2 regions of the Acidovorax sp. GW821-FHT09B03 genome follow, and region 2 is predicted to be linked to the other one. Evidence: predicted binding sites of a transcription regulator. Region 2 holds the regulator's gene; the other holds the start of a gene.

Region 1 (15,807 bases), on a different contig from region 2:
TGTCTTCGGCGTAGCGGTACTCGAGCTCCACGGCCTTCATGAACAAAGCCTTGATTTCGGCCTTGAACTCTGCGGTCCACAGGTGCGGGTTCTCCAGCTTGAGCTGGTTGATCAGGTCGATGCCGAAATTGCAGTGCATGGACTCGTCGCGCAGGATGTACTGGTACTGCTCGGCCGCGCCGGTCATCTTGTTCTGGCGGCCCAGCGCCAGGATCTGCGTGAAGCCCACGTAGAAGAACAGGCCTTCCATCAGGCAGGCGAAGACGATCAGCGACTTGAGCAGCGTCTGGTCGGTCTCGAAGGTGCCGGTGTGGAAGTTGGGGTCCATGATCGCCTCGATGAAGGGGATCAGGAACTGGTCCTTGTCGCGGATCGAGGGCACTTCCAGGTAGGCGTTGAAGATCTCGCCTTCATCGAGGCCCAGCGACTCCACGATGTACTGGTAGGCATGCGTGTGGATCGCTTCCTCGAAGGCCTGGCGCAGCAGGAACTGGCGGCACTCGGGCGCGGTGATGTGGCGGTAGGTGCCCAGCACGATGTTGTTGGCGGCCAGCGAGTCGGCGGTCACGAAGAAGCCGAGGTTGCGCTTGATGATGCGGCGCTCGTCATCGGTCAGGCCGTTGGGGTCCTTCCACAACGCGATGTCGCGCGTCATGTTCACTTCCTGTGGCATCCAGTGGTTGGCGCAGGTGGCGAGATACTTTTCCCAGGCCCACTTGTACTTGAACGGCACCAGTTGGTTGACGTCGGTCTGGCCGTTGATGATGCGCTTGTCGGCAGCGTTCACGCGGCGGTGCGCGGGTGCTGCGGCAGGGGCCGCTTGCGGTGCTGCGGATGCAGTCATCGACGCATGCACTTCCTGAAGAGAGGGGGTCTGGAAAGACAAAGGCGACTGTTCCGCCGGGTGGCTTTTGTTCAGTCCACCGTCCAGTTGATTTTGCGATGAGGGCTTGACTTCTTCGTCCCAGGACAACATAGATTTTCCAGTGTTCGGATTATGAAAGCAGTGCTGCAAAAAGGAAAGCACCGCAGCGTTGTGCAGCAACGTTTTGTTGCTTCACAGCACCGAAGCGGCGTGCATGGGTCCTCATGCGCGCCGCTTCATGGGGCCTTACTGGCAGGCCTCGCAGGTTGGATCATCGATCGCGCAGAACTTGATGTCGGTGGCAGGCAGTGCCGCAGCCTGTGCGGCAGCCGCCGCTGCGGCCACTTCCATCGCACTGGGCTTGGCAGGTGCTGCCTGTGCCGCGCCGGCATCGCTGCCCGACGACACGGAGTTGAGCTGGCGCGTGTTCACGGTGCTCATCTCCACGTGCGTGGCGCTCTGCGTGCGCAGGTAGTAGGTGGTCTTCAGGCCGCGCAGCCAGGCCAGCTTGTAGGTGTCGTCGAGCTTCTTGCCCGATGCGCCGGCCATGTAGATGTTCAGGCTCTGCGCCTGGTCGATCCACTTCTGGCGGCGCGATGCGGCTTCCACCAGCCACTGCGAGTCGACTTCGAAGGCGGTCGAGTACAGGGCCTTGATGTCCTGCGGCACGCGGTCGATGGGGTGCAGCGAACCCTTGAAGTGCTTGAGGTCCATGATCATCACGTCGTCCCACAGGCCCAGGCGCTTGAGGTCGCGCACCAGGCCGCCGTTGATCACGGTGAACTCGCCCGAGAGGTTGGACTTGACCGACAGGTTGCCGAACGAGGGCTCGATCGATGCGTCCACGCCGATGATGTTGGAGATGGTCGCGGTGGGGGCGATGGCGACGCAGTTGGAGTTGCGCATGCCGTCCTGGGCGATCTTCTTGCGCAGCGCATCCCAGTCCAGCGTGGCCGAGCGGTCCACCTCGACATAGCCGCCGCGTGCCGTGGCCAGCATGTCCAGCGTATCCAGGGGCAGGATGCCCTGGTCCCACAGCGAACCCTTGTAGCTCGTGTACTGGCCACGTTCCTTGGCCAGCTCGGTCGAGGCCCAGTAGGCGTAGTAGCAGATGGCTTCCATCGACTTGTCGGCGAACTCCACGGCCGCTTGCGAAGCGTAGGGAATGCGCAGTTCGTACAGGCTGTCCTGGAAAGCCATCAGGCCCAGGCCCACGGGGCGGTGGCGCAGGTTGGAGTCACGCGCCTTGTTGACCGCGTAGTAGTTGATGTCGATCACGTTGTCCAGCATGCGCATGGCAACGGTGATGGTCTTGCGCAGCTTGGCGTGGTCGATCTGGCCGTCCTTCAAGTGCTGCAGCAGGTTCACGGAACCCAGGTTGCAGACCGCGGTCTCGGTGTCGCTGGTGTTCAGCGTGATCTCGGTGCACAGATTGGATGAGTGCACCACGCCGGCGTGCTGCTGGGGCGAGCGCACATTGCAGGCATCCTTGAAGGTGATCCAGGGATGGCCGGTCTCGAACAGCATGGTCAGCATCTTGCGCCACATGTCGGTGGCCTGCACCGTCTTGGAGGGCTTGATCTCGCCGCGTGCAGCCCGTGCTTCATAGGCCACGTAAGCCTTCTCGAAGGCGGTGCCGAACAGGTCGTGCAGGTCGGGCACGTCGGAGGGCGAGAACAGGGTCCAGGTGCCCTTTTCCATCACGCGGCGCATGAACAGGTCGGGGATCCAGTTGGCCGTGTTCATGTCGTGCGTGCGGCGGCGGTCATCGCCGGTGTTCTTGCGCAGCTCCAGGAACTCCTCGATATCCAGGTGCCAGGTTTCCAGGTAGGTGCAGACAGCGCCCTTGCGCTTGCCGCCCTGGTTCACGGCCACGGCCGTGTCGTTGACCACCTTGAGGAAGGGCACCACGCCCTGCGATTCGCCGTTCGTGCCCTTGATGTGCGAGCCCAGAGCACGCACGCGGGTCCAGTCGTTGCCCAGGCCGCCGGCGAACTTGGACAGCAGCGCGTTTTCCTTGATGGAGTCGTAGATGCCTTCGAGGTGGTCGGGCACGGTGGTCAGGTAGCACGAGGACAGCTGCGAACGCAGCGTGCCGCTGTTGAACAGCGTGGGCGTGCTGGACATGAAGTCGAAGCTCGAGAGGATCTCGTAGAACTCGATGGCACGGGCTTCACGGTCGGCTTCGTTGAGCGACAGACCCATGGCCACGCGCATGAAGAAGCACTGGGGCAGCTCGATGCGGGTCTTGCGCACGTGCAGGAAGTAGCGGTCGTACAGGGTCTGCAGGCCCAGGTAGTCGAACTGCAGGTCGCGGTCGGCATTGAGGGCGGCGCCCAGGCGGGCCAGGTCGAACGTCAGCAGGCGCGGGTCCAGCAGCTCGTTGTCCACGCCCTTCTGAATGAACTGCGGGAAGTACTCCACGTAGCTCTGGCCCATTTCGGCCTGGGTGACCTCGCGGCCCAGCACTTCGCGCACGATGGTGTGCAGCAGCAGGCGTGCGGTGGCGTAGGTGTAGTCGGGGTCCTTTTCGATCAGCGTGCGGGCTGCCAGGATGGAGGCCTTGTAGACCTCGTCCATGGGGACGCCGTCGTACAGGTTGCGCATGGTCTCGGCCACGATGGGCTGGGCCGACACGTCGGCGCCCAGGTTCACGCAGGCCGACTCGATCAGGCCCCGCAGGCGCACCAGGTCCAGCACCACGCGCTTGTCGCCGTCCAGCACGTGCAGTGCCGGGGCGGGAGCGGCCTGGGCTTCCTGTTCGATATGGCGGGCACGCTCCTGGGTGCGGCTTTCGCGGTACAGCACGTAGGCGCGGGCCACTTCGTGGTGGCCACCGCGCATCAGCACCAGTTCCACCTGGTCCTGCACGTCTTCAATATGGAAGGTGCCGCCGCCAGGGCGCGAGCGCGCCAGGGCGCGGGCGACGTTCTGGGTCAGCGTGTCCACCACTTCGCGCACGCTGGCCGACGCGGCACCCTGGGTGCCGTGCACTGCCAGAAACGCCTTCATCATCGCCACGGCAATCTTCTGCGGCTCGAACGGGACCACGGCGCCATTGCGGCGGATGATCTGGTAGTGGGCGAACGTGGGGTTCGTGCCCTCCGGTGCAGAAGCCGCCTCGGGTGCATCCGTGGATGCGGGGCGGGTGGTGGACGAAGGCGTGTTCAAAGCAGCTTGCATGGATGTCCTCTTTTTGGGTGCTGTCTGGGATGTGCGGGCGGCTTTCGGTGCCGCCGGGGAGAGAAGCGATGCGCCAGCTTCTCGTCTGGCGCACACTATATATGGTGTGTCTGTCGCGTTCAATACGCTACCTGTAGTGTACCGCCGCTGGCGACCCCAAATTCCGAAACAGCATGTGTCACCAGGGATAAAGCGCCTGCACGGACCTGCTGCGAACCCGCCATGCGCGCGATGGATGCCTGAAAAAACCGTGCAACCGCGCGCCATGCGGCGGGGTTTTGCGCGGCAGGCCGCGTGCGCACTGGCGCCGTGGATTTGTGCATTCGCACAAAAAAATATTTGCGGGTGTGGCGTCCCGGCACCGCCCTTGGGGGGCAAGGCGCCATGCCCGGCGGATCAATCGCCGATGGCGCTCGCCGGCCGGGTTTCGGGAGGAAAGCGCTCCGCCGGCCAGGCCAGGGACTGCTGCACGGCGGCCCAGTCGAAACCCGCGCCGGGATCGTGCTTGCGCCCTGGGGCAATGTGCTCGTGGCCGGCCAGGTGGGCGATCGGATAGCGCAGCGCGATGTCGCGGCACAGCCGGGCCAGGGTGGCGTACTGGGCGGCCTCGAAGCGCTCGCCCTCAAGGCCTTCGAGCTCGATGCCGATGGAATCGTCGTTGCATTGCGCGCGGCCGCGGTAGGCTGAGGGCCCGGCATGCCAGGCGCGCTGGTCGCAGTCCACGAACTGCCAGAGCACCCCGGTGCGCTCGATGAAGAAGTGCGCGGACACCGTGAGGCCGCGGATGCCCTGGTAATAGGGGTGCGCATCCCAGTCGAGCGTGTTGGTGAACAGCTGGCGCACGGCCGGGCCCCCGTACTCGCCCGGAGGCAGGCTGATGGAGTGCACCACGATCAGGTCGATCTGTGCCGCTGGCGGGCGCGGGCCGTAGTTGGGCGAGGGGTGGCGCACGGCCGACCGGTGCCAGCCCTGCTCCCAGGCGGAGCCGCCGGCACCGGCTGCGTCAGCCAGCGTCGTCATGGGCGTCCTGGTCATTGGGTACGGCGATGTTCAGGCGCGCGATGCGGTAGCGGATCTGGCGCAGGCTGATGCCCAGGCGCGCCGCCGTGGCCGTGCGGTTGAACCCCGCCTCGCGCAGTGCGCGCACCAGGATGTCGCGCTCCTGCTGGTCCAGCCAAGCCTGCAGGTCGCTGGGCAGGGGCGTGCTGGCGCCCGGCATCGCCGGGCTGGCGGCCAAGCCGGCGGTGGGGAGGGCCGGGGCACCGTCGGCATCGCGCGCGTCCGGCGCGGCCAATGGTGCGAAGGCCGCGGCATCCGGCGGCAGCATGTGCTCAGCGCGGTCGGGGGCTGCGCTGCCCGCCGGGGGTGCCACGCCGTCCACGTGCAGCTCGTCCCCTTCGCTCAGCGCCACGGCGCGGTGCAGCAGGTTCTCGAGCTCGCGCACGTTGCCGGTCAGCGGGTGGGCGGCAATGGCCTGGATCGCGTGCTCGGTGAGGGCCGGCACGGGCATGCCCGAGTCCTGCGCGATGCGCGCGAGCAGGGCCCGGCACAGGGCCGGCAGGTCCTCGCGCCGCTCGCGCAGCGGCGGGATCACGACCTCGATCACATTCAGGCGGTAGTACAGGTCCTGGCGGAAGCGGCCGCTCTGCACGTCGGCCGCCAGGTCGCGGTGCGTGGCGCTCACGATGCGCACGTCCACCGTCTCCTCCTGCGTGGAGCCCAGGGCGCGCACGCTGCGCTCCTGGATGGCGCGCAGCAGCTTCGATTGCATGGCCAGCGGCAGGTCGCCGATCTCGTCGAGGAACAAGGTGCCCCCGCGCGCAGCCTGGAAGTAGCCGTCCCGGTCCTGGCTGGCGCCGGTGTAGGAGCCCTTGCGCGCGCCGAAGAACTCGGCCTCGAGCAGGTTCTCGGGAATGGCGCCGCAGTTCACGGCCACCCAGGGGCCATCGGCGCGCTGGCTGCTGGCGTGCAGTGCCTGGGCGACGAGCTCCTTGCCGGTGCCCGACTCGCCGTGGATCAGCACCGGCGCCATGCCGCGTGCGACCTTGGCCACGCGCTGCTTGACATTGCGCATGGCGGCCGACTCGCCGACCAGCCGGTCCAGCGCCGAGGACGAGGCCTGGGCATCGACCGTACCGCTACCGCCACCTGCGCGCCCGCCCGGGGTGCGCGAGGCGCGCGGCGCGGGCACGCCCCCCGTGCCCTGGATGGCCGAGGCCACGACCGAGCGGAACTGCTTCAAGTCCACTGGCTTGGTCAGGTAGTCGAAGGCGCCCGAGCGCAGGGCTTCCACGGCGTTCTCGGCCGAGCCATAGGCCGTCATGACCACGCAGCGCTCCTTGCGCTGCTGGTCGCGCAGGTCCTGCAGCAGCTCCATGCCGAAGCCGTCGGGCAGGCGCATGTCGGTGATCACGGCGTCGAAGCGGTGGGCCTTGAGCTGCTCGCGCGCCTCCTGCACGCTGGCGGCCGTTTCCACGCGGTAGCCTTCGCGCAGCAGCGTGAGTTCGTAGAGCGTGCGCAGATCGGGCTCGTCGTCCACGACAAGGATGGAAGCAGCAGGGGCGTTCATGGGGGCAGAAGAAAAAGGCTTTCAGACCACGATGGTGTCGAACAGGGAGGCCGGCTCGGAAGGGCGGGTAGTGCGCCGAAAGCCTACCGTAAATGCATTGCCGCCGGTTTCGCCACGCTGGGTCAGGCGCACGACCCGCTGGTAGCCGATCGAGGCGCCATGGCGCTGGCACAGCTCGCGGCAGATGTACAGGCCCAGGCCGCTGGAGCGGCTTTCGGACGAGAAGAAGGGCTCGAACAGGTGGCGTTCCACGGACTTGTCCATGGGCGCCCCATCGCTCCAGACCTGCAGGCTGATCTGGCCGGTGATGCTGGTGCGCGTGGTGATGCACAGCGAGTCCAGTTCGGGGCCCCGGTAGCGCAGGGCATTGTCAAGCAGGTTCACCAGCACGCGGCGCAGGTGCTCGGGGTCGAACTCCACATGCGCATCGCCCGCACCCAGGGCCACCAGCCCGCGGCGCTGTGCCGGGTCCTGGCCTTGCCAGTCGTTCCAGACCTGGGACACGGCTGCGTCCAGTTGCAGGGTGGAGGCGGGCGAATGGCTGATCTGGTGCTGCACGCGGGCGATGTCCAGCACCTCCTCGGCAATGCGTGCCAGGCGTTCCGCGTTCTGCTGCACCATGTGCGCCAGGCGCTTCTGGCCGGGGTCCGTGAGGTCCTCCTCCAGCAGCGCATTGGCCTGGACGATGGCCGCCAGGGGGTTCCTGATCTCGTGCGCCACGGCGGCCGACATGCGGCCCATCGCGGCCAGCTTCTCGGTGCGCAGACGCGCCTGCATCTCGCGCAGGTCGTGCAGGAACATCACGCACAACCGCTCGCTGCCGGCCTCGCGCGCCAGGGTGCGCGAGGAGGTCAGCCAGGTGCGCACATGCAGCCCGGTGGGGCTTTCGCCGGGGTGCAGCAGGTCCGCATCGGCGGTCTGGGGCATCTCCTGGCGGAAGGTGCGGCGCGCCAGCTTCACCAGGGGATCCCAGGCGGCGGCATGCGTTAGCGAAAAGGGCAGCGGCGGCAGCGGCGGCTGGCCAAGCAATTGCAGGGCCGCGGGGTTGGCCGTGCGCACGGTGTCGTTTTCGTCCACCACGAGCACGCCGTCCGTGAGGTTCTGGATCACCAGGGCACTCACCTGCGTCTGCACACGCGCCGTCATCTGGCTTTGCAGGGCCACTTCCTGCTCGCGCGCCAGGCGCGTGGCGAGCTGGTGCACCAGGTAGGAGACGATGAAGTAGCCCGTGCCCGTGAGGGCGCTTTGCAGGTAGCGCTGCGGGTCGTCGACCCCTGCGCGCGAGCCCAGCCAGGCCAGGCCCAGCAGCATCAGGGTCACGCCCGCCGTGGTGCCCAGCGCCAGCGTCAGGGTGCCCAGCACGGCCGCCATGAGGATCGGCAGGCCAAACAGCGGGGTGTAGTTCAGGGCGCCCGAGTGCAGCAGCTGCAGGGCGCAGACCACGGCCAGGTCGACGCCGATGGACGGCAGCCAGTGCATGCCCGTGCCCGGTGGTGGCGGCCGGTGGCGTGCCAGGATGCGCATCAGGATGGTGGCGACCAGGTAGGCCATGGTGACCGCCAGCGTGGCCGGGTCCAGCGTCTGGTTGACCGCCTGGCCCAGGGTCTGCAGCAGGACCAGGGCGATGGCGACCATCACCCGGGCGGTCAGGAAGCCCTTCCACAGGCGCAGGAAAGGCGCGTCCACCGTCACCAGCAGGTTGCTGGCCGGCGGCGGGCTATCGGCCATGGGCGTCGTCGGTTCAGGGCTTGCCAAGGCGCAGGTGCTCCAGGCTGCAGTAGGTGCTCTCCCCCTGGATCTGGGCCTCGGCACGCGGCACGTGCACGCCGCAGTGCGCGCAGGCCACCATGTCCTGGGGCAGCGCCGGGGGGCGGGCCTTGCCGGGCTGGGCTTCCTTGGGCGCGGCGCGGTTGCTGCGCCAGATGCCGATGGCCACCACCAGCACCACCAGCAGAACGAGGTACTTCATGCGCTGCGGCCCAGGATGACTTCGAGCACGAAGCGCGAGCCTACATAGGCCAGCAGCAGCAGGCCCGCGCCCGCATAGAGCACGCCCACCGCGGTGCGGCCGCGCCAGCCGAAGCGCGCGCGGCCCAGCAGCAGCGTGGCAAACGTGATCCAGGCCATCAGCGAGAAGATCGCCTTGTGGTCCCAGCGCCAGGCACGGCCATAGAGGGCGTCGCCGAACAGCCAGCCGGCCAGCAGCGTGGCGGTGAGCAGCACGAAGCCGGCCGTCACGAAGCGGAAGGTCAGGCGCTCCAGGGTGAGCAGCGGAATGCCGCTGTGCGGGTCTTCTGCCTGGCGGATGTGGCGCTCGGCGCGTGTCATCAGCCAGGCATGCACCACGGCGGCGCCGAACAATCCATAGCAGGCAATGCCCAGCGCCAGGTGCAGCGGCAGCCAGGCCGAGGCCGACACATGCAGCGGCTGGCCCGGAAACACCATCGCCAGCACGATGGCCAGGGCACCCAGCACCGCCAGGACCCAGCGCGCCTGCATCTGCGGAAACAGCTGCTTTTCCACCGCGTACACCGTGAGCACCAGCCAGGCCGTCATCGACAGGGCCGGCGCAAAGCCGAAGCGTGGCGCCTCGTTCCACAGCCCCAGCACCAGCGTGGCCCCGTGCAGCAACCATGCCAGCAGCAGGGCGTTGCGCATGCCGGCCGCCCCCAGGCGCGACGCCGCGGCAGCGGGCATGGCATAGGCGGCCGCTGCGGCAAGCGCGAGCAGCCAGCCCAGGGGAGAAGCACTGGGTAAAATCATGGGCACAGTTTAGTTGCCTTTCGCTTCACCGCCAGCGCCCTGGCGGGCCCACCCGTGCCAATCGCCCGTGGGCAACACCGGAACAATCCCTATGGCCTCCGCCCTTACCGACAAACTCACGCGCCTCGTCAAGGAGATGCGTGGCCAGGCCCGCATCACCGAATCCAACGTGCAGGACATGCTGCGCGAGGTGCGCATGGCCCTGCTCGAAGCCGACGTGGCCCTGCCCGTCGTGCGGGATTTCATTGCCCGCGTCAAGGAAAAGGCCCTGGGCCAGGAAGTGCTGGGCTCACTCAAGCCGGGCCAGACCCTGGTCTCCATCGTCAACCGCGAACTCGCCGCCACCATGGGCGAGGGCATTTCCGACATCAACCTGGCGGCCCAGCCACCGGCCGTGATCCTGATGGCCGGCCTGCAGGGCGCCGGCAAGACGACCACCACGGCCAAGCTGGCCAAGCACCTGATCGAAAAGCGCAAGAAGAAGGTGCTCACCGTCTCGGGCGACGTGTACCGCCCCGCCGCCATCGAGCAGCTCAAGACCGTGACGAAGCAGGCCGGTGCAGAGTGGTTCCCGAGCACGCCCGAGCAGAAGCCGCTCGAGATCGGCCTGGCCGCGCTCGACTACGCCAAGAAGCACTACTTCGACGTGCTGCTGGTCGACACGGCCGGCCGCCTGGCCATCGACGAAGTGCTGATGAAGGAAATCAAGGACCTGCACGCCGCGCTGAACCCGGTCGAGACCCTGTTCGTGGTCGATGCCATGCAGGGCCAGGACGCGATCAACACGGCCAGGGCCTTCAAGGAAGCGCTGCCGCTCACCGGCATCGTGCTGACCAAGCTCGACGGCGACTCGCGTGGCGGTGCCGCGCTGTCGGTGCGCCAGATCACGGGCGCGCCGATCAAGTTCGCTGGTGTCTCCGAAAAGCTCGACGGCCTGGAGGTCTTCGACGCCGAGCGCCATGCGGGCCGCATCCTGGGCATGGGCGACATCGTGGCCCTGGTGGAGCAGGTCACGGCCGGTGTGGACATCGAGGCCGCTCAGAAGCTGGCCGCCAAGGTCAAGAGCGGTGACGGCTTCGACCTCAACGACTTTTTGTCGCAGCTGCAGCAGATGAAGCAGATGGGCGGCCTGTCGAGCCTCATGGACAAGCTGCCGGCCCAGTTCACCGCCAAGGCCGGCGCCGTGGACATGGACAAGGCCGAGAAGGACATCAAGCGCAAGGAAGGCATCATCCAGAGCATGACGCCGCTGGAGCGCCGCAAGCCCGAGCTGATCAAGGCCACGCGCAAGAAGCGCATCGCGGGTGGTGCCGGCGTGCATGTCCAGGAGGTCAACCGCCTGCTCAAGGAGTTCGAGCAGATGCAGGACATGATGAAGAAGATGAAGGGCGGCGGCCTGATGAAGATGATGAAGAAGATGGGCGGGATGAAGGGCCTGGGCGGCGGCGGCATGCCCAAGATGCCGTTCTGACCCCGGTCTCCGGTCATCCACAGCCCTGATGAGCGCCGGCTCCTCAGGGCTTTTTCATGGGCGGTGGCGGCAGCGGCCAGGGCAGCCAGTGCCAGGGATGGTCGCGGTTGGCCACCCATTGCGCCACCTCTTCCTCGGTGAAGGCCACCCCCAGGCTGTCGGCGCGCGAATGGGCCACCCATTGATGGCGGCCGCGTGCGCAGGCGCTGCCGAAATCCTGCCAGCTGTGGAAGCAGTCGGCCGCGCGCTGCGCGTTGTGGTGCAGGATCTGCCACTGCGTGGCCTCGTCCAGCCAGCCCAGCAGGGCGGCGGTGCGCGTCGCGAAGGCCACGCGCGCGCAGGCCAGGGCCATCGCGTCGCGCGGGACATCGTCGGGGCGCAGGGCGTCCAGGCCCATGCGGAACCAGCGCTCGCGCAGCTGCGCGGGCAGGGCGGCGCGGACCTGGTCATCGGCCATGTCGCTGCGCAGGCCCAGCAGGTGCAGCAGGGCCGGGCGCAGGGACTGCTGCAGCGAATCGGCCAGGCGCGGCATGCGCGCATCGGCGAAGCCGCCCTGGATGCGCGCGAAGGCCATGGGATCGGCCAGGGCCAGGGTCCAGCTCCAGTGCGCGTCCAGCACATACTGGCGGCGCAGGCGCGGCCGCCCGTACCAGCGCAGGAACGGCCCCAGCACCCACAGCAGCAGCCGCCAGGCCAGCCAGCCCACGAGGCAGAAGCCCAGCGCGATGAGCAGCCAGGCGATCATGGCGGGAGCTCCGTGGCCTGCGTGCCGCCGGCATCCAGTGCCGCCGCCACCGAGGCCGCCAGCGGCAGGCCCTGCAGCAGCGCGGGGTCGCGCGCCGCCACCAGCCACTGCACCAGCGGCGAGGGGGCGGGCAGCTCGCGCACCAGTGCGGGCCGGGCCTGCACCAGGCGCAGCTGGTCCTGCTCGTGCACCACGTCGCGCACGGCGCACCAGCCCTGGGCCGTGCGCACGATGCCCATCTGCAGCGCGTCGGGGGGCGCGTCCTCGCAGGTGGTCAACTGGTTGAGCAAGGCCAGCACCTCGCCCTGGTAGCGCTCGATGGGCGGGCGGTTCTGCTTGCCCTTGATCTGGTCGATGGCCAGGCGGCCATCCTCGCGCACATGGGCGCTGATCGTGATGTGTGGCACGTGGTTGGCCGTGCGGTAGGAAAACAGGCGCATGCGCCCCTCCTCGCAGGCCTTGGCGTAGTGCTCGCCGTAGCCGCCGGCCAGGCTGCGCCGGCTCGCGAACTGGCCCAGGCAGTGGCGCATCATCTGGCTCTCGTAGGCCATCTCCGCGCGCAGGTGCTCGCTGTCCGGCCGGAACTCGATGAAATGGCCCTGCTCGCCCTGCCAGGCCAGCGCCACGGCCTCGCTCAGGTGTTCGCGCCAGCCGGCAGCGGCCTTGGCTTCGTAGGCCGCATGTTCCTCTGCCCACAGGGCCAGCGCCTGCGGGGCCGTCACGCGCTGCAGCTTGCCCTGCAGCGCCGTGCCTTCGCGCGACAGCAGGAACTCCACGAGCCGGGCCTCGAGCGCCAGGACCGCGTCGGCCTCGGGGTCGAGCCACCACAGCGGAATGTCCGGCAGCTGTGCATGGCGCGCAGAGGCGTCGCCCAGCCGGGCCAGCGCCCAGGGCGGCACGGGCGCCGGCTTGAGCAGCGCCTGTGCCTGCTCGCGCTGCGTGACGGCCTGCAGCACCGGTGCCGGGGCCTGCAGGTTGCCCACCAGGTGCCGATAGAAGTGGTTGGCCAGCCAGGCGCGCACCTCCTCGGGGTCGCCACGCTCCCGGCTGCGGCGCCCGATGGCGCTCTGGATGGCCGGCGCGTTGACCACGTCGCGCGCGCCGTAGGTGCCGCGTGCGGCGGCGCCAGGCGCCATTACCAGAGTTTCCACCAGGGCTTGCCGGCGCCCATGGCCTTCTTGCAGCTGGCGATGTCGTCGCGCGCGTAGCCGGCCTGCTCGGCGTCGCTCTCGTTGTTCGGGCGCACCATCCTGAGCGACTCCTGGTAAAGCGCCATGGCCTGTTCGTAGTGCTTGGTGTTCTCGTACACGTTGCCGGCAAGGCGCCGCACTCCGGGTAGCGTATTGGCTTGCACGCGCGGCATCACGCGTTCCAGCCGCGCCAGTGCGTCTGCCGGCTGCGACCACGCCAGGTTGCGCAGCATGACCAGCAGGGCGCCGAGGTAGTCGTCCTCGTTCGCGGCCTGGTCATCGCCGTCCAGGCCGTTCCACCATTCGTCCAGGCGCTGCAGCCAGATGTCGATCTCGTTGTCGCGGTCCAGTTCGTAGAGCGCGCGGCACACGCGCTTGAAGTAGTCCGTGGGATCGTGGCGCCCGTAGCCAAAGTCCAGCGCGTAGTGCCACAGCTGGTCGGCCGCCGCGATGAGCTCGGCCTTGCGCTCCGATGCCGAGTAGCAGGACACCAGGCCGTTGTGGTGCTCTGCAAAGGGGCTGGTGGCCAGGCCCTTGTGGTGCAGTTCGATGGCCTTGTCGTACTCCTTGAGGTTCCAGCGGTAGTAGATGGCCAGGTTGTTGCACAGCATGGAGTAGACATGCACGTCGCCATCGCGGAACCAGCCTTCGCCCGTGGCGAAGAAGGCCTCGAAATGCACCACGGCCGCCTCGTAGTAGCGCGCCTTGAGGGTGTCGATGTCCTGCTCGGGCCAGTCCTCGTCGCCGCTGGCGCCGCAGGCCTGCTGCAGGTTGAAGTCCAGCCACACGCCGATGTTGTAGCACCAGCCTGCGGCGGGCGAGGCCGCAAACGGCTGTTGCAGCGCCCTGGTGACGCCATGCACCTTGATCCGGCTGACCCACAGCGCCTGCAGCAGGTCGGGCGCGGCCATGGCGGGCTCGCGCACGGCCGTCTCCAGCAGCGGCAGGGCGCGCGCATGCTCACCGGCGGCGAACAGGCGCAGTCCGTCCAGGCAGGCGAGCGCCGGATGCTCTGGCGCGGCGCGGCGCACCTGCGCGAGGTGGTGATCGATGAAGGCGGCGGGGTCTTCCGGGTCTTCCACCCACCCGGCGTCGTTCATGGCGGCGCTGGCCAGTGCCAGGTGCCAGCCGGGGTGGGGCGTGGCGCCCCGGGCCAGGTGCGCCTTCATCTGCGCAAGCGCCACCGTGCAGGCATGCTGCGTCGAGCCGGGGCGCTGGCTGCTGGCGCTCTCGAAGGCCAGCTCTGCCGCGTCGTCCAGCCGGCCGGCTTCGATCAGCAGGTCCAGCACGAAGATGCTGAAGTCGTCCTGCGGGTCATTGGTCAGGCCGAAGCGGCCCTGCCTGGCCTTGACCAGGGCTTCGTCGAGTCGGCCCTGGCGCTGCAGGGCCCGGGCCTGCAGGCGGGCGCGGCGCACCGAGACATCGCGCTGCAGCGGTCGCGTGAGGTCGGCGGGCATGCGCGCCGGTATCTGCTGCACGATGGTCTCGATGCTGGTCGGGTCCAGGGCCACGAATTGCTCGCCCAGCTTCAGCCAGTCCTCGTGGTCCACGTCCTGCCCGAGGGCGGCGTTGCGCAGCTGGTCCATGGCCTGCTGCACCAACTGCCGCGCCTGCGCCGCGTTGCCCTCGGCGGCGGCCACTTCGGCCAGGCGCGTGGCTTTTACCGCCTCGTCCCAGGCGCGGTAGGCAGAGCGCCCGGGCTGCACCACCTGCAGTGCATAGCGGGCTTCGGCGCAGCGGCGCCAGACGCCATAGTCCTGGCTGCGCTCGGCCTGGCCTGCCAGGTGCTCCCAGGCCCGGTCGGACTGCTGGTCCAGCGGCGGCTGGGCCAGCAGGCGCGCCATGGCGTCGAGCGCCTGGCGCAGCAGCGCGGCTTGCTCGGGCAGGGCGCGCAAGGCCTGGGTGCGGGCGAAGCCAGCGTGCACCTGCGCGTCGTGGCGCTCGGAGGCAGGCAGCTCATTCACCAGGGCGGCGGCATGGGTGTCGATGGCCTGCAGGGCCTGCGCCGGCTGGCCGGCCTGCATCCACAGTTCATGCACGCGGTGCAGCACGTCCAGCGATCCGGGCTGCAGCGGCTGCAGGCCCAGCATGTCGGCCAGGGCCTGCATGCGCCGTGCATGGGCGGCTTCCTCACTCTCGCCCTGGCCGTCCGCTGCGCTGTCCTCTTCGCTGGCCTCGAACAAGGCCTCGGCTTCGTCCAGGTAGGCGTCCAGCAAGGGGCCGGACAGCGGGGTGGCGTGCAGGGTTGGAGCGGTGGCAGTCAGCATGGTGTGCAGCGAAAAGAGGAAGAAGGAGAAAGCCGGGCGGTGTACCCGGCGTGCGGGCGTGCGGGCGCTTATGGCGCCTGCAGCCAGTCCTTGAGCGGCTGGTCGGCCCAGGCCTTGGCTTCGTCGCCCACGAAGACCAGGGGCTTGGAGGCCGGCAGCTTGCGGCGCTTTTCCTGCGCGGCGATGGATTTCTGGGCTTCGCCCATCCAGTCGGTGACCGACAGCTTCTCGGCCCCGGCCTGGCCGAACAGGGCTTCGGCGAACGGTGTGTGGTTGCCCGTGTACTGGCACTTGAACGAGGTGCCGCGCGCATCGGTCGCGGTCAGCACCACGCGGTTCGGGGCCTTGAGCGGCTCGATGAAGGCACCGCTGTAGCAGGCGGACAGCACCACCAGCGTGGGCACCTTGGCCAGGGGGGTCAGGGCGTCGTTGAGGATCTTGGGCGTGATGGGTTGCTGGTTCTTGCCACCCGCGTTGACGCTGAGCAGGCCGGGGTTGGCATGGGTGGAGATGAACAGCAGCACGCGGTCACGCGGGCGCGCCACCTCGGCCGTCTTGGCCATCACCAGCGCGAAGTTCTCGGCCGTGGCCTGCGGCCAGTCGGCGCTCTGGTCCTTGGCCGGGTTGGCCAGCCGCAGCATCAGGGCATTGGGGTCGATCTCGCTGACCAGCTTTTCGGCCAGCTGCACGTCGTTGCGGAAGGCCTTGGACTGCGAGTGCATCGCAAAGCCGGCAAAGATGATGCGGCCTGGCG
Region 2 (15,807 bases):
GCCCGGCGGCGCAGTAACTTTCTCTTGCGTCGCCAAGAGAAAGTCACCAAAGAGAAGGCGACCCCGCTGCCCGTGTCCCCCTCGCACTGCGTACGAGGGGGCAGCCTGCGATGCTCGGTCCTGGGGTGTGCCGCAGAACTCACTACGTTCCCCCTGCGGGTGAACTCCGTTCAAACAGCTGCGGCAAGCCAGACAACGATGCGCGTGTCCTTCGGCACGCGCTCACCCCAGGCCCTGCGCTTCTCGGCACGGTCAGAAGGGGTGGGGAGCGGGCTCTACACGGGCCATTGCTTCGCTCGGCTTGTGGTCCTTCGCTGCGCTCGGTTCGCCAGGACGATCGCACCCCAATCGTCGGCAGCGCGCAGCGCGTAACCGACACCCGGCGTAGCTGCGCGGCAGCAGCCGTCCCTGACCCCGCTCCCCACCCCTTCTGGCTGCGCCGAGAAGCGCAGGGCCTGGGGTGGGTGCGTGTGCCGAAGGACACACGCACTTCGTTGTCTAGCTCGTCGCAGCTGTTTGAGCGGAGTTCGAAGAACGCAGCGAGTTCTGCGACGCCACCCCAGGACCGAGCATCGCAGGTTGCCCGCAGCGAAGCGAAGGGACGCAGACTGGGGGTCGCCTTTTCTTGGCCCACCTTCTTTTGGCGACGCAAAAGAAGGTGGGTGCGCCGCCGGGCGCAAATCCCGGCTCCCGCCCTCAATCCAGGCACAAGAGGCGAAAGAAGCGCTGAACTCAACGCGCCAGCGAAGCCGCCGAAGCCGCCGAAGCAGCCGGCGTCGCATCACTGGCCCCAGCCGCCGGTGCCGCGACAGGCGGCGTCACCGTCACCTGCGGCACCCACCGATCCAGCCAATGCGCCCGCCAAGCCGCAAACCCCACCACAACCACTGCAACCAACACGCCCAGAGCCACCCACACAGGGCTTTGGGACTCCGCAAACGGATCATCGAGCATGCGCCGTGCATTGGCCGGCACCTTGGCCACCTGCGACAGGGAACCGCCCAACCGCGTGTTCACCCGCATGCGCCCATTGATCGCCCAGCCACTGGCATCCAGGATCGGCCCCAGGCTGCGCTGGCGCAGCTTGAGCCAGGCGATCAGCATGCTCGGCCCCGAGATCGCGAGCACGATGCCGATGAGGGCCAGGGGGATCCACACCCCCAGGTCCACGAACTTGCCGAAGATGCCCACCAGCACCGCGCTGATGCTGCCCAGCGCCACGCCGATGGCCGCCACCGTGCCCACGTCGGTGCGGCGCGGGGTACCGGGCACGGTCACGCTGCTGGCGTTGGTGCCCACCGTCTTGAGATCGGTGCTGGCCAGGGTGCTGGCGGCCGTGCCCAGTGACTTCTGCGCGCGCGCATCGCTGGCCGATGCACGCTTGGCCACCTGCTCCTCGACCATGCGCACGAACTTCTTGTAGGGCGAGAAGAAGGCCTGGCGGATGCTCGTGGGGTTCTCGATGATGCGGGTGATGGTCGCATCCCAGTCCTTGCCATCGCGGTCGTAGAACACGCCATTGCGGCCCACGAAGAGGAAATCCACGTCGCCCGCGGTGAAGGCCGCCACGATGCCCATCTTCTGGCCCTTGCGCGTGCAGTCGCAGTAGGCCAGGTAGGTCTTGGCCAGGCCGGCCAGCTTGGCGTGGCGCGCAGCGTCGGGCACCTGCACCACCAGGTCGCAGCTGCGCGCATCCAGGTACAGGGTGCCGGCCTGGAAGATGGCGCCCCGGCGCTGGTAGAAGGCCGAGAACGAGACAAAATTGTTGAGCAGCTCCAGCAGGTCGCGCTTGAAACGCAGCAGTTTCTCCAGCCCCAGGGCCTGCTCGTTGTGGGCCTGCTCGGCTTCGTCTTCGCCGATCAGGGCCATCACGCGCTGCTCGGCATCACCCGCGAGCAAGGCCTCGCGCACGTCTTCGTCCAGCGTGTCGAGGCGGGTGGCGGGGCGGTCGGCCAGCCATTGCTGGCAGGGGGCCAGCGATTTCTGGATCAGTTGCCATTCGTCCTGCGTGAGGCTTTCGGCGTTGCTGCGCGCCAGCAGGGGCTCCACCGTGCGCTCGCGGAAGTTGCGCAGGGCCTTGGCCCAGGCCGGGTTCACGCCGTGCCGCAGGGGCAGGGTGCCCCCGGGGGTGATGGGGGCCAGGGGCAGGGTGGTGATGGCTGGCGAGGCCAGGCCCAGGTCCTGGCCCGCCATGGCGCTGTAGCCGTCGAGCGAGGGGTTCAGTGCTGTGGCGGCACGCGGGTCGTAGGCGGCCAGGCGGGTGCGGGCAAAGAAGTCCTCCACCTTGGCCGCCACGGCGTTCATGGCCTCGGTGGCGGCCAGCGTGCGGTCGCCCAGGGCCAGGCCGGTGGTGGCGCCGCGCGCCTGGGCGGCCCAGGCCCTGAGCTGCCCAAGTTCTGCAAAGAACGCCTCGGCACGCTGGCGGTCGATGCCGAGCAACTGCTTGTCGGTGGCGGGCGGAATGCTGCCGTGGGTGGTGATGATGTGGGCGATGGCCTCGCGGGCCACGCTGTCGTCCTTGCCCGCGGTGTCCACGGTGATGATGCCGTCGCCGTTGAAACGCATGCCACTGAGCTGCTGGCTGCGTTCGAGCACGTCGGCCAGCGCAATCGCCGTGGCCTCGGGCCGGCCGGCCATGGCCAACAGGCGCCTGGCCTCCGCGGCCAGCGCGGCGCCTTCTTCTGTGCCGTCGTCGATGGCGTTGATCTCCAGCGTGTCGCCAGGGTGTGCCAGCTCGTCCGCGCTGCGCAGCTGCGCGCAGGCCCAGGCGCAGGCCGCCAGCAGTTCGGGCGGGCGGATGCGGCCATCCTTGTCGGTGTCGATCAGGTCCAGCGTGCGCTCGTCGAACTCGATGCCGCGGGTGGGGCAGGCCAGGGCTACCCAGAGTTTCTGGTCCAGCTCGGCCAGGTGGGCGATGTCCTCGCCGCTCTGGATGATGACCTGGTCCACGCCGCCGGCGCGAAAGAACTGCCAGGCATGCTGGGGTGGCGGCTGCTCGGGCTGCAGCGGGGCACGGTGGGTGGGGAGGGCGGTGGCGACGGTCGGCTGCGGCTGCGGGTCCATGCCTTCATTGTCGGCAGCCAGCGCCCTTTGCTGCCCCGGACCCGGGCGAACAGGCCTGTAGGTGATCGCCTACGAGCGCGACACGCTGGCGCCCAGCCAGCGCAGCGGGTTGAAGCCCGTCACCAGCCCTGTGGCCACCAGCACCAGCAGGCCGCCCCAGAGCATGCCCGGGCCCAGGGCCTCGCCCAGGAACAGGTGGCCCCAGGCCACCCCGAACAGCGGGATCATGAAGGCACTGCTCATGGCCGCCACGGGCGAGACCTGGCTGAGCACGCGCAGGTTGAGCCAGTAGGCCAGGCCCGAGGTGACGATGCCCATGACGGCCACGGCGGCCAGGGCCGTGGGCGTGAACCGTGCCTCGGGCAGGCTCCACGCCGCGCCAGGCAGCAGCATGACCAGGGCCGTGCCGTGGATGCCGGCCGCAATCGCCAGCGGCGGCATGCGCGTGGTGGCGCGCTTCATCCAGGGGGTGGAGACGCCGTAGCAGGCCGATGCCGTCATGCACGCCAGGGCGGCAATGATCAGGGCGGGTGTGGGCGTGACCGGGCCCAGCTGCACGATGAGCGCCACGCCGGCAAAGCCGCAGAGGCAGCCCAGCCACTTGCGCGCACTCAGCGTGTCCTCCTTGAGCCAGGCTGCGGCGATCACGCTGAACGGCACGGCCATGGTGTTGAGCAGCGAGCTGTAGCCCGCGGGCAGGTACAGCGCCGCCCAGGAGTACAGCAGGAAGGGGATGGCCACCGTGAGCGCACCGAGCCCGAGCAGCTCGCGCCAGTGGCGCCAGGGCCAGCGCTCGCCGGCCACGCGCATGATGAACATCAGCGTAAGCGTGGCCAGGCCGATGCGCAGCGCGGCCATGACATTGGGCCCGAGCACGGGGCTCGCGACACGGATAAAAAGGAAGGAGGCGCCCCACAGGGCAGACAGCAGCACCAGCTGCAAAAAATGGCGGGTCTTCACCTGGCCATTGTCACGCAGGCGGGCAAAGTCTGCAGTCGCTGCCGACGGGCGCTGTGGCTACTTGCGGACCTCGTCGACCATGGCGCGGAAGTCGTCGATGTCCTCGAAGCTGCGGTACACGCTGGCAAAGCGGATGTAGGCGATCTTGTCGAGCTTTTTGAGCTCGCGCATCACCAGTTCGCCGATGCGGCTGGAGAGCACTTCGCGCTGGCCCAGGTTGAGCAGCTTTTCCTCGATGCGCTCGATGGCGCTGTCGATCTGCGTGGTGCTCACGGGGCGCTTGCGCAGCGCCAGGTTGAACGAGCCGAGCAGCTTGCCGCGCTCGTACTCGATGCGCCGGCCGTCCTTCTTGACGATGGCCGGGAAGTTCACTTCCGGCCGCTCGTAGGTGGTAAAGCGCTTGTCGCAGGCACCGCACTGGCGCCGGCGGCGGATGAAGTCCCCTTCTTCAGACACCCGGGTTTCGACGACCTGCGTTTCCTGGTGGCTGCAAAAAGGGCACTTCATGGCGGGGCGGGATCAGCCGTAGACCGGGAAGCGGGCCGTCAGCGCATTGACCTTGGCGCGCACGGCGGCGATGTTGGCCTCGTCGCGCGGGTTGTCCAGCACGTCGGCGATCAGGTTGGCGGTGATGCGCGCTTCTTCTTCCTTGAAGCCGCGCGTGGTCATTGCCGGGGTGCCGATGCGCACGCCGCTGGTCACCATCGGCTTTTCAGGGTCGTTGGGGATGGCGTTCTTGTTGATGGTCATGTGGGCGGAGCCCAGCACGGCCTCGGCTTCCTTGCCGGTGATGCCCTTGGCGCGCAGGTCGACCAGCATCACGTGGCTTTGCGTGCCGCCGGAGACGATGCGCAGGCCGCGGGCGGTCAGCGTTTCGGCCACGACCTGGGCGTTCTTGATCACCTGCTCCTGGTAGGCCTTGAAGTCGGGTTGCAGTGCTTCCTTGAAGGCCACGGCCTTGGCCGCGATCACGTGCATCAGCGGGCCGCCTTGCAGGCCGGGGAAGATGGCGCTGTTGATGGCCTTCTCGTGCTCGGCCTTCATCAGGATGATGCCGCCGCGCGGGCCGCGCAGGCTCTTGTGCGTGGTGCTGGTGACCACGTCGGCATGGGGCACGGGGTTGGGGTACACGCCCGCGGCGATCAGGCCGGCGTAGTGGGCCATGTCCACCATGAAGATCGCGCCCACGTCCTTGGCCACCTTGGCAAAGCGTGCGAAGTCGATGTGCAGGCTGTAGGCCGAGGCACCGGCGATGATGAGCTTGGGCTTGGTCTCGTGCGCCTTCTTCTCCATGGCGTCGTAGTCCAGCACTTCATTGGCGTCGAGGCCGTAGGAGACCACGTTGAACCACTTGCCCGACATGTTCAGCGGCATGCCATGCGTCAGGTGGCCGCCTTCGGCCAGGCTCATGCCCATGATGGTGTCGCCGGGCTTGAGGAAGGCCAGGAACACGGCCTCGTTGGCCGAGGCACCGCAATGCGGCTGCACGTTGGCGGCATCGGCGCCGAAGATCTTCTTGACGCGGTCGATGGCCAGTTGCTCGGCCACGTCCACGTGCTCGCAGCCACCGTAGTAGCGCTTGCCGGGGTAGCCTTCGGCGTACTTGTTGGTCAGCTGGGTGCCCTGGGCCCACATCACGGCGGGGGAGGCGTAGTTCTCGCTGGCGATCAGCTCGATGTGGTGCTCTTGGCGGGCGTTCTCGGCCGTGATGGCGGCAAAGAGTTCGGGGTCGGCTTGTTCGACAAGAATATTGCGGTCGTACATGGTGTGGCAGTCCTATGAACTTGTGTCCCTTGAAACAAGGGCTGCCCAGGCGAACGGCTGAACGCGGCGGGCATGACACCCGTGCGGCACGCTCCCCAGTGGTTCACAAGAGGCAAGCCCTTGTCGGTTTCCACGTCAGCGGCAACCCGGTTGCGGGGCTGCGCCTATCGCCAGTTGCGTACCTGCGTAGTGTATCCCAGGCAGGGCCGCCGCTCCAGCAGGGCGGCCCGTGGCCGTGCGCTCAGGAGGGCTGCGAGAGCAGGGCCACCTTGTCGCTGCTGCCACCGTTGGCGGGCGAGGCGGAGGCCGGCAGCTTGGCCGAGGCGGGAACCGATTGCACCGGCGCCTGCGTGGACAGGGTCGGGGGCGGGTTGGTCGGCAGGGCGCGACCGCCGGCCACCTGGCGCAGGCGGAAGTGCTCGGCCAGCACCTTGGCGGTGTAGCCGCCGTCGTCGGGCAGGTTGGCAGCGCCCACGTAGTAGCGCAGGCCGCCTTCGAGCGAGCCGGCGCGGGCGATGCATTCCTGCAGCACCTTCACGCCCACGCGCAGGTTGGTCACGGGGTCGAAGGCCGCGAAGTGGCCGCCGAAGTTCTGGTACTTCTCGGTGTGCACGGTCGTCATCACCTGCATCAGGCCCTGGGCTCCGACGGCGCTTTGCGCGAACGGATTGAAGTTCGACTCGATGGCCATGATCGCCAGGATCAGGGTCGGGTCGAGCTTGTTGCGGGCGCCGAGTTCATAGGCCTCGGCCACCAGCACGGCGAGCGGCTCGGGGGCCACGCGGTACTTCTTGCTCAGCCAGAACGCCACGGCTGCCTGTTCCTTGGGCAGGTCCTTGGGGTTGCCGGCGGTGGCGCGCTCGCTCGCTTCGGGTTCGATGGGCATGCCCAGCACAGCGACCTGGCGCGCCTGCAGCCAGTTCATGAGCCTTTCTTCTCCGGCCTGGCGCAGGTCGGGCCGGGCGGTCAATGCGATTACGACGAATGCAACGGTCAGCCCGATGAGGGCGAAGCTGCTGTGGGTGATTTCAAGAAAACCTTCGGTCACATCGGCTGCGAAAGTTCGCACGCCGGAGACGATTTTTCCTGACGCTGTCATAGCTCTTCCTTTCTGGGGCGCTTCCCTGAGGCCCTGCCACCACGGGTGGTTGGCAGGATCAGGCGTATCACCTGGATTGGTACGCCATCAATTTCAGGGCCTGCAAAAAGCAAGAAAGGCCGTGAGTTGACTTAGCCGGGTTCGGCAGCGGGTTGGGGTTTTTACTAGCCATTTTTGAGGCTGGCGGATTCTAGGAGGTCACCAAATACCTAGTCAATACTAACAAAATCAATCGTTAGATTAAAATGGAATGAAAAATCTGTTAGAAAACACAGGGTTTTGCTGTTTTTCGCCCGAAGCGGCGGCCCGGCCGATCACAGGCCGGTGACGTCCATGTGTCAAATTCAATCGGCTTTTACCGCGCCATTGCAAAACCGGGTTGAGGTTGGCTGCCGACTTTGGTAAGGTTCAGCTGCCTGTTGATTTCAGGCATCGCCAGACGAAGCGAACTCTCCCACCGATGGGCATTCAGTGCCGCGGTGCAGCAGATGAAACTTCCACGGCACCCCCTGGAGGCAATACCTTGCCTCCTCGCATGGTGGACCTTCATCTCCGCCTTGCGAAACGATGGCAAAGACCGTTGTGTCAGCCGTCAAGCCCGGGAGACTGTCCACTTCGGAAAGTCCCCCGGGCTTTCTCGTTTGTGGGCGGGCGCCTGGCTTCGTGCCGTGGTTCCAGCGCGGGCGCGCAGGCCTTTGCAGGCGCCTGCGCAGTGTCTGCCAGCGGGCCCCAATGGTCCGGCATTGAACTGCCTCAAGGCATTGAATGGGCCCTTGCCGCATATATATAGATAATGGGGGCAATTCCCAGAGTGGGCACAGGCCCCCCTGAGACACCGCAACCCTGCGAAGCAGGGTGCAGATGCCCGCGCACCGGGTGGCCCTGGACAGAGGACTCCCCAGAGGATTCATGGCCAGGACGGCTGGTGGCCCGCCTGCACGAACCCGGTGAAAATAGCCCGTTTTCTGCCATGTACCTGCTTTGGGTCGGCGCGAGCCCCGGTGGCCTTGCGCGTCCGCCCGGATGCAGGGATGGCCGTTCGTAATCCATTGGATCCATGTTTCCATTTTTTTCCCGCAACAAAATGTCCGACGCACCTGAAGTGAATCCGGCCCCGGCCAAGACCCAAGAGGCGCATCCCCTGGATGCACTGACCGGCGGCGCCTTCTCTGCCGCCACCTCGGGCGAGCGCGCCTCCCGCATCCGCGACTGGCTGGCCACGCAGCCGGCGCAAGAGCAATTGCAGGAAGTGTTCAAGGAGCTGAGCGGCCGCGACAAGGGCGCCGCCCGTGCCGTGCGCGAACGTCTCGACGAGATCCGCCGTGCCAAAGGCCAGGAAGCCATTGCCGCCGAATGGGCCGAAAAGGCCCAGGCCCTGCTGGCTGCGCCCAAGCTCAACATCGCCGATGCCCTGGCATGGCAGCGCGACGCGGCCAAGGCCGGTGCGCCGCTGTCGCGCGAGCCGCTGTCCCTGCTCAAGGTGCAGGTCGCCGACCGGGTGAAGGTCATCGAAGACCTGCAGCACCGCGTGCAGGTGCAGCGCGAGGCCGCCGTGCTGCTTGCGCAGCGCATCGAAGTGCTCTCCACCAAGCCCTGGCGCGACGCGCATGCGGCGCTGGAGCTGCTGCGCGCCGACGTGGCCCGCTGGCAGGAACAGGCCCAGGAGCTGACCGGTGATGCCAGCTGGGCCAGTGTGGAGGCGCGCTTCCCGCCGCTGCTCGATGCCTCGCGCACGCAGCTGCTGGTGGTGTGGGACGCCTTCCAGCCAGCCGTGGCCCAGGCCGCGGCGGCCGCGGAAGACGCCAATGCCCCCCTGCCTCCCGTGCCCGTGTGGGCTGACGAACTGCGCGTGGCCCGTGGCCTGCCCACCGAGGCGGCCGCCGCCGCAGCGGCTGCACCGGGTGCTGCGGCCAAGCCGGCCCGCGCGCCGAACAAGCCCAAGGTCGACCCCGAAGTGCGCGACAAGGCTGTGCAGGCCGTGCGCGACGCCCTGGTGGTGCTCGAGAAGGAAACCGCCGAAGGCCATGGCAAGGCCAGCGCCGGCGCTGCCGCCGCGCTGCGCGCCGTGCTCAAGAACCACGGCAAGCACATCGATGCCGCGCTGGAGCAGCAGGTGCACACCGCCCTGGTGGCTGCCGGCGAGCTCGAAGGCTGGCAGCGCTGGGGCGCCGACCAGGTGCGCGAGGACCTTGTGGCCAAGGCCGAAGGCCTGCTCAACCGCCCCGAGGGCCAGGCCCTGGGTGGCCGCAAGATGCAGGAAACCCTGCGCGCGCTGCGCGAGCAATGGAAGCAGTCCGACCAGGGCGGTGCGCCCAACCACGGCCTGTGGAAGAAATTCGACGAGGCCTGCAATGCCGCGCACAAGGTCGTGGAGGCCTGGCTCGACAAGATCCGCGCCGATGCCGCCGAGCACAAGGCCCAGCGCCTGGCGCTGATCGAAGAGGTCAAGGCCTGGACGCAGGAGCATGCCACCTCGGGCGACTGGAAGGCCATCAACCGTGCGCTGTACCAGTTTGGTGACCGCTGGCGCGAAGGCGGCCATGTGGGCGAGAAGATCTTTGCCGAGCTGCAGCCGCTGTGGAAGCAGGCCATCGCCGGCGCTGCGGCCCCGCTCGAAGCCGCCCAGAAGGACAGCCTGGCCCGCCGCCACGCGATGATCGACGAGGCCGTGGCCCTGGGTGCTGCGCCTGCGCTGCGCATCGACGCCGTCAAGGCGCTGCAGCAGCGCTGGCAGGCCGAGGCACAGACCGTGCCACTGGACCGCAAGCACGAGCAGAAGCTGTGGGACGCGTTCCGCAAGCCCATCGACGAAGCCTTCAACCGCAAGTCGGCCGACCGCGAAAAGGCCGTGACCGAGCTGAGCGCGCGCGACCGCGTGGTGCTCGATGCCTCCAAGGCCCTGGAAGCCGCCAACGCCACCGGCGATGCGCAGCAGATCCGCGCTGCCGTGCAGGCGCTCGAAGCTGCTCTGCGCGGCCAGGCCCAGGCCGCCGAGGCGGCTGCCTCCGCGCAGAAGAGCGAGCAAAGTGCTGCCGCGTCGGTGGCGCAGGCCGATGAGGCCGCCCCTGCAGCCGGCGATGGCGAGGCGCCCGCGGCCGAAGAAGGTGGCGAAGCGGCTGCTGCTCCGGCAGCACCGCCCAAGCCTGCCCGCCCCGTGGTGGCCGTGCGTGGCGACGACCGCCCCGGCATGAAGAAGGATGCGCCTGCGGCCCCAGGCCGTGGTGGACGCCCTGGCGAGCGCCGCGATGGCGGCCGCGGTGATGCAGCAGGCCGTGGCGGCCCGCGCGATGGCCGTCCTGGCGATCGCGGTGCAGACCGTGGCGGTGACCGCGGTGGCCGCTTCGGTGACCGCCCAGCCTATGAAGACCGTGGCCCGCGCCTGGGTGACACGGCCTTCCGCGCCCAGCGCGACGCCATGGAGCATGCCCAGCTGGCGCTCAAGAAGCTGGCGGCGCAGGCCCATGGCGAGGCGCTCACGCAACTGCTGTCGGCCTGGGAAAAGCGCGATGCGGCGCAGGTGCCGAGCACGCAGGACCTGGGTGGCCGCGTGACGCCGGCCGTGCGCACGGCCTGGACGCAGGCCCTGACGGCCGCGCCCAAGGGCGATGCCGCCGAAGCCCTGCTGCGCCTGGAGATGGCGGCCGAGGTTCCTACACCGGCCGAGCACATCTCTGCACGCCGCCTGCTGCAACTGCAACTGCTCACGCGCCGCAATGACCCGGCACCCGACCAGACCTGGGGCCAGGATGCCGCCCGCGTGCTGGCCAGCGCCAGCGATGCGGCCACGGCCCGCCGTCTGCAAAACGTGCTGAAGAACCTGCTGCGCAAGTAGCAAGCAAGAGGGTGCGGGGCTGCGGCCCCGTGCGCTTGCATGGCGCGCCTTCGCGTGCATGCCTTCGGGCATGGCTGCGAAGGCGCGTTGTTTTTGGTGGGTGCTGCGACAGAGCGGCTGGGTGCAGGGCCCGAGCCTTGGCGGGGGAGGGGCCTCAAGTCGCGCCGCAAAACAAAAAAGCCGTTGCGAATGCAACGGCTTTTTATGTGTTTGGTGCCCAGGAGAGGACTCGAACCTCCACGATGTTACTCGCTAGTACCTGAAACTAGTGCGTCTACCAATTCCGCCACCTGGGCTTTCAGATCAGATTTGAATTATAGAACGTTTTTTGGGGCCGCCAGGAAAGTTGCCCACTTTTTTGAAAATAGTTGGTGGCTTGCGCTGTGCCGCGAGCGGTTGCAGTGGGGTGCCGGAGGGTGCTCGTGCCGCACGTGAGCGCGAAGAGGTCACATGATTGCCGCGGTTGCGTTCCTTGTGCCACCTCGCGGCGACGATGCCGCAAGGGGCAGGGCGGAAAATAAAAAAGCCGCTGTGGGTACAGCGGCTTCGATATTTTGAAAACCATCACCGGTTCTCGTTAAACTTGGTGCCCAGGAGAGGACTCGAACCTCCACGATGTTACTCGCTAGTACCTGAAACTAGTGCGTCTACCAATTCCGCCACCTGGGCATTTCAGGAAAGACTCAGATTGTATATCAAAAAATCCACCCCCGGCGCTACCGCTGCACATTTGTCGGACGAAATTGAAGGAAGCGTGCAGGGGCACCGTGATGGCCATGGTTTCGTCGTGCGTGATGACGGCGAAGGCGACATCTACATCCCCCCCAACGAGATGCGTGCCGTGCTGCACAAGGACCGCGTGCGCGTGCGCATCGTGCGCCAGGACCGCCGCGGCCGTCCCGAAGGCCGCGTGGTCGAGATCATCGAGCGCCCGCCCCAGCCCATCATCGGCCGCCTGCTGCAGGAAAGCGGCGTGTGGCTGGTCGCACCCGAAGACAAGCGCTATGGCCAGGATGTATTGATCCCCAAGGGCGCCACTGGCGCCGCCAAGCCCGGCCAGGTGGTGGTGGTCGAACTGACCGAACCGCCGGCCCTGTTCGGCCAGCCCGTGGGCCGCATCACCGAAGTGCTCGGCGAGGTCGATGACCCGGGCATGGAGATCGAGATCGCGGTGCGCAAGTACGGCGTGCCGCACGAGTTCTCGGCCGAGTGCCTGGCCCAGGCCAAGGAGCTGCCCGACAAGGTGCGCGCGCAGGACAAGAAGCGCCGCGTCGACCTGACCGACGTGCCCCTGGTCACCATCGACGGCGAGGACGCGCGCGACTTCGACGATGCCGTGTACTGCGAGCCTGCGCGCGTGGGCCGCGGCAAGGGCTGGCGCCTGCTGGTGGCCATCGCCGACGTGAGCAACTATGTGGAGACCGGCAGCGCCATCGACATCGATGCGTACGACCGCGCCACCAGCGTGTACTTCCCGCGCCGCGTGATCCCCATGCTGCCCGAGAAGCTGTCCAACGGCCTGTGCTCGCTCAACCCCGATGTCGAGCGCCTGTGCATGGTCTGCGACATGCTGGTCAACGCCAAGGGCGAGGTGCATGCCTACCAGTTCTACCCGGCCGTGATGCACAGCCATGCCCGCTTCACCTACACCGAGGTGGCGGCCATCCTGGCCAACACGCGCGGGCCCGAGGCCAGCAAGCGCAAGGAGCGGATCCCCGACCTGCTCAACCTGCATGACGTGTACCGTGCGCTGCTGGTGGCACGCCGCCAGCGCGGCGCGGTGGACTTCGAGACCACCGAGACGCAGATCATCTGCGACGAGAACGGCCGCATCGAGAAGATCGTGCCGCGCACCCGCAACGATGCGCACAAGCTGATCGAGGAGGCCATGCTGGCCGCCAACGTCTGCAGCGCCGATTTCATCGCCCAGGGCGGCCAGCCCGGCCTGTTCCGCGTGCACGAAGGCCCCACGCCAGAGAAGCAGGAGATCCTGCGCAACTACCTCAAGGCCATGGCCGTGGGCATGACCATCGGCGACGATCCCAAGCCCTCGGAGTTCCAGGCCATCGCCGAGGCCACCAAGGACCGGCCCGACGCCCAGCAGATCCACGCCATGCTGCTGCGCTCCATGCAGCAGGCCATCTACACGCCCGTCAACAGCGGCCACTTCGGCCTGGCATTCGAGGCGTATACCCACTTCACCAGCCCCATCCGGCGCTACCCCGACCTGCTGGTGCACCGCGTGATCAAGGCCATCCTGGGCAAGACGCAGTACAAGCTGCCTTCGCTGCCCACGCCGGGCGAGGCCCATGCCAAGCTGGCCAAGCGCCTGGCCTCGCGCGTCGCCGCGCCCGGCATGAAGCCGCGCAAGGACGTGAAGCCCCCGAGCCGCGAGGTCCAGGCCTGGGAGGCCGCGGGCCTGCACTGCAGCGCCAACGAACGCCGCGCCGACGAGGCCAGCCGCGACGTGGAGGCCTGGCTCAAGTGCAAGTACATGCGCGAGCACCTGGGCGAGGAGTACAGCGGCGTGGTCAGCGCGGCGACGAGCTTCGGCATCTTCGTCACGCTCGATGCCATGTACGTCGAAGGCCTGGTGCACATCACCGAACTCGGTGGCGAGTACTACAAGTTCGACGAGGCGCGCCAGGAACTGCGCGGCGAGCGCACCGGCATCCGCTACGCCATCGGCGCACGGGTGCGGGTGCAGGTCAGCCGCGTGGACCTCGACGGCCGCAAGATCGACTTCCGCCTGGTGCGCGAGGGCGAAGAACTCGTGGGCCGCGCGCTCAAGGACAAGGGCGTGTCGCAGGATGGCTCCGGTGGTTCCGGCAAGGGCCCGCGCAAGGGGGGCGGCGGCGGTGGCCGCTCCAAGCCGAAGGCGGCCGATCCCTCGGCCACCGAGATGGCATCGCTCACGCGCGAGCGTGCGGCGCGTTCACCGATCCAGGAGCTCAAGGCCTCGGTGAAGAAGGCTGCTGCCAAGGGCAAGCCCGGCAGCAAGGGGCGCAAGCCGCGCCGCGGCTGAGGCCTGAGGCACTCCGATGAACCGAACAGCCCGCGCCTGCGCGGGCTGTTGTTTTCAGGGCCGTGCGGCGCGCTGGTCCGGGCCCTGCGGCGCGGTCTGCTGCAGGAACGCGAGGTAGCGCTGCGCCGTGTCGGACGGGGCTTCCATCATGGGCAGGTGGCCGATGCCCGGCAGGGGCTCGATGCGTGCCTGGGGCAGCAGCGCGGCCAGGGCCTGGGTGCCCGAGATATCGAACACGCGGTCCTGCTCGCCCCACAGCGCCAGCGCAGGCTGCTGCAGCCCTGCCAGCCGCTGCCCCAGCAGGTAGCGGTCCTTGAGCTGGGCATCCCACAGCCGCGTGTTGGATGCCGCGTTGCGCGCCGCTGCCTGCTCGGTGGCGTGCAGGATGGGGTAGGGCAGGAAGGGGCGCTTTTCGAACACCAGCCCCATCATGGCCTCGAAGGCGGCGGCATCGGGGGCCACCAGCGGGCGCTGCCCGGCATCGATGAGCTGGTCCATGCTGCTGGGCCGGGGCGAGCGCAAACCGTGCGGGGCACCGATGAAGGCCACGCTGGCCACGCGCTCCGGGTGCTCGCGCGCCAGCAGTGCCGCGATGGTGCCGCCCATGGAGTTGCCGGCCAGGTGGGCTTTTTCGATGCCCCAGGCATCCATGAGTGCGACCAGCCGCGCGACGTGGGCCGCGTAGTCGTAGGGCAGGGCTTCGTCGCGCGTGCTCTCGCCAAAGCCGGGCAGGTCCGGCACGACCACGCGGTGGGTGGCGGTGAGCGGGCGTGCAAAATCCGCCCAGTGGTCTTTCTCGGCAAAAATGCCATGCAGCAGGATGACGGGGAGCCGGCCACCGGCCGGCGCAGCGCTGTCGAGGTAGTGCACTTCGTGCCCGGTGATGCGGGTCGTGTGGGCGGCCAGGCCTGACAGCTGGCGGTTGAGTTGCAGCAAGGGCTGTTGGAACAGGGCCGGTGCAGCGTAGTAGAGCGCGGTGGTGGCCAGCACCAGTGCTGCCGCGGTAAAAAGGACAATGCGCTTCAAGAACAGGTCTCCGGTGGGTGGGGATCGATGAAGGCTACCGGGAGCATGGTTTGAAGACTTGCATGTTTGGGCTGCGCCAGTGCACAGCACGCTGACCCTGGGGGGCGACCGGGCCCTGTATGTGGGCGGCTTGCCGCCCACGGGCTGGCATGGCCATGCGGCGCCGGTGCTGTTGATTGGCCTGTCGGGCCGCTTCACCCTGCATTTGGAGGGCGGACGGGTGGAGCGCTGCCACAGCGCCCTGGTCGATGCCGGCGTGCAGCACCTGCTGGACCCCTGCGGCGAGCAGGTGGCGCTGATGTACCTGGAGCCCGACTCGCGCGAGGCGCGCAGCCTGCGCCAGCCCTTTGCCGTGCACGGTGGCGTGATCCTGGACGTGGCCATCCCGGTGCGCTCGCGCAGCGCCATGGACGCCTACCTGCACCACTTCGATCTGCCGTCGCTGCTGCGGCTGCGCTGCGACCCCGGCAGGCCGCTCGATGTGCGCGTGCAGCGCAGCCTGCAGTGGCTGCGCCACCCGGGCGAGGCGCGGCTCGGGCGCGACGGCCTGGCATCGGGCGTGCAGTTGTCGGCATCGCACTTCAACCATTTGTTCCGGGCCGAGATGGGCGTCAGCCTGCGCAGTTACCGGGTGTGGTCGCAGGTGCGCCTGGCGATGGCGGGGCTGGCGACCAGCCCGCGCCTGACCGATGCCGCCCTGCACGGTGCCTTCAGCGACTCGGCCCACTTCAGCCGCATGTTCCGCCAAACCTTCGGCATGACGCCGTCGAGCGTGCTCAAGCCGCTGAAGGAAGTGCGGCTGGTGCCCTGAGCCCCGGCATCCCCTGCTTCTTCAGGGGCCGATGCGCCGGGCCAGGGCACTGGCCGTGAGGGCTTGTCCGGCGGGCCACAGGTCCGCCGCCAGGCCATGGGCGTAGACCGCCTCGCTGGCGGCGCGCAAGGCGCCGGCACCCGCGGCCAGGCGGGCGCCCACCATGCCGGCCAGCACGTCGCCCGTGCCGGCGGTGGCCAGCCGGCCGTTGCCCGTGGGGTTGATGG

What was found. The regulator NrdR, encoded in region 2, represses ribonucleotide reductase genes. The targets are predictions, from matches to a motif close to CACNANATNTNGTG.
Region 1: AC07PA_RS12040 (ribonucleoside-diphosphate reductase subunit alpha) is a predicted target of NrdR. The motif match lies at 4,142-4,155, and genes of this name have one in related genera.

Annotation. Positions count from the first base shown of each region.
Region 1 is NZ_JBWKPP010000005.1:227,839-243,645, forward strand. It holds gene AC07PA_RS12035 (ribonucleotide-diphosphate reductase subunit beta) at 1-976, opposite strand, end outside; gene AC07PA_RS12040 (ribonucleoside-diphosphate reductase subunit alpha) at 1,112-4,048, opposite strand; gene ampD (1,6-anhydro-N-acetylmuramyl-L-alanine amidase AmpD) at 4,445-5,068, opposite strand; gene AC07PA_RS12050 (sigma-54-dependent transcriptional regulator) at 5,052-6,617, opposite strand; gene AC07PA_RS12055 (sensor histidine kinase) at 6,639-8,345, opposite strand; gene AC07PA_RS12060 (PP0621 family protein) at 8,359-8,586, opposite strand; gene AC07PA_RS12065 (cytochrome C assembly family protein) at 8,583-9,380, opposite strand; gene ffh (signal recognition particle protein) at 9,472-10,851, shown strand; gene AC07PA_RS12075 (DUF1266 domain-containing protein) at 10,895-11,596, opposite strand; gene AC07PA_RS12080 (hypothetical protein) at 11,593-12,732, opposite strand; gene AC07PA_RS12085 (hypothetical protein) at 12,732-15,053, opposite strand; gene AC07PA_RS12090 (C13 family peptidase) at 15,122-15,807, opposite strand, start outside.
Region 2 is NZ_JBWKPP010000010.1:147,671-163,477, reverse strand. It holds gene AC07PA_RS19015 (hypothetical protein) at 733-3,063, opposite strand; gene AC07PA_RS19010 (DMT family transporter) at 3,133-4,023, opposite strand; gene nrdR (transcriptional regulator NrdR) at 4,081-4,530, opposite strand; gene glyA (serine hydroxymethyltransferase) at 4,543-5,787, opposite strand; ZMP/ZTP riboswitch at 5,824-5,975, opposite strand; gene AC07PA_RS18995 (lytic transglycosylase domain-containing protein) at 6,029-6,886, opposite strand; gene AC07PA_RS18990 (DUF349 domain-containing protein) at 7,944-10,718, shown strand; tRNA gene AC07PA_RS18985 (tRNA-Leu) at 10,930-11,014, opposite strand; tRNA gene AC07PA_RS18980 (tRNA-Leu) at 11,303-11,387, opposite strand; gene rnr (ribonuclease R) at 11,407-13,743, shown strand; gene AC07PA_RS18970 (alpha/beta fold hydrolase) at 13,798-14,769, opposite strand; gene AC07PA_RS18965 (helix-turn-helix transcriptional regulator) at 14,849-15,580, shown strand; gene AC07PA_RS18960 (NAD(P)H-hydrate dehydratase) at 15,602-15,807, opposite strand, start outside.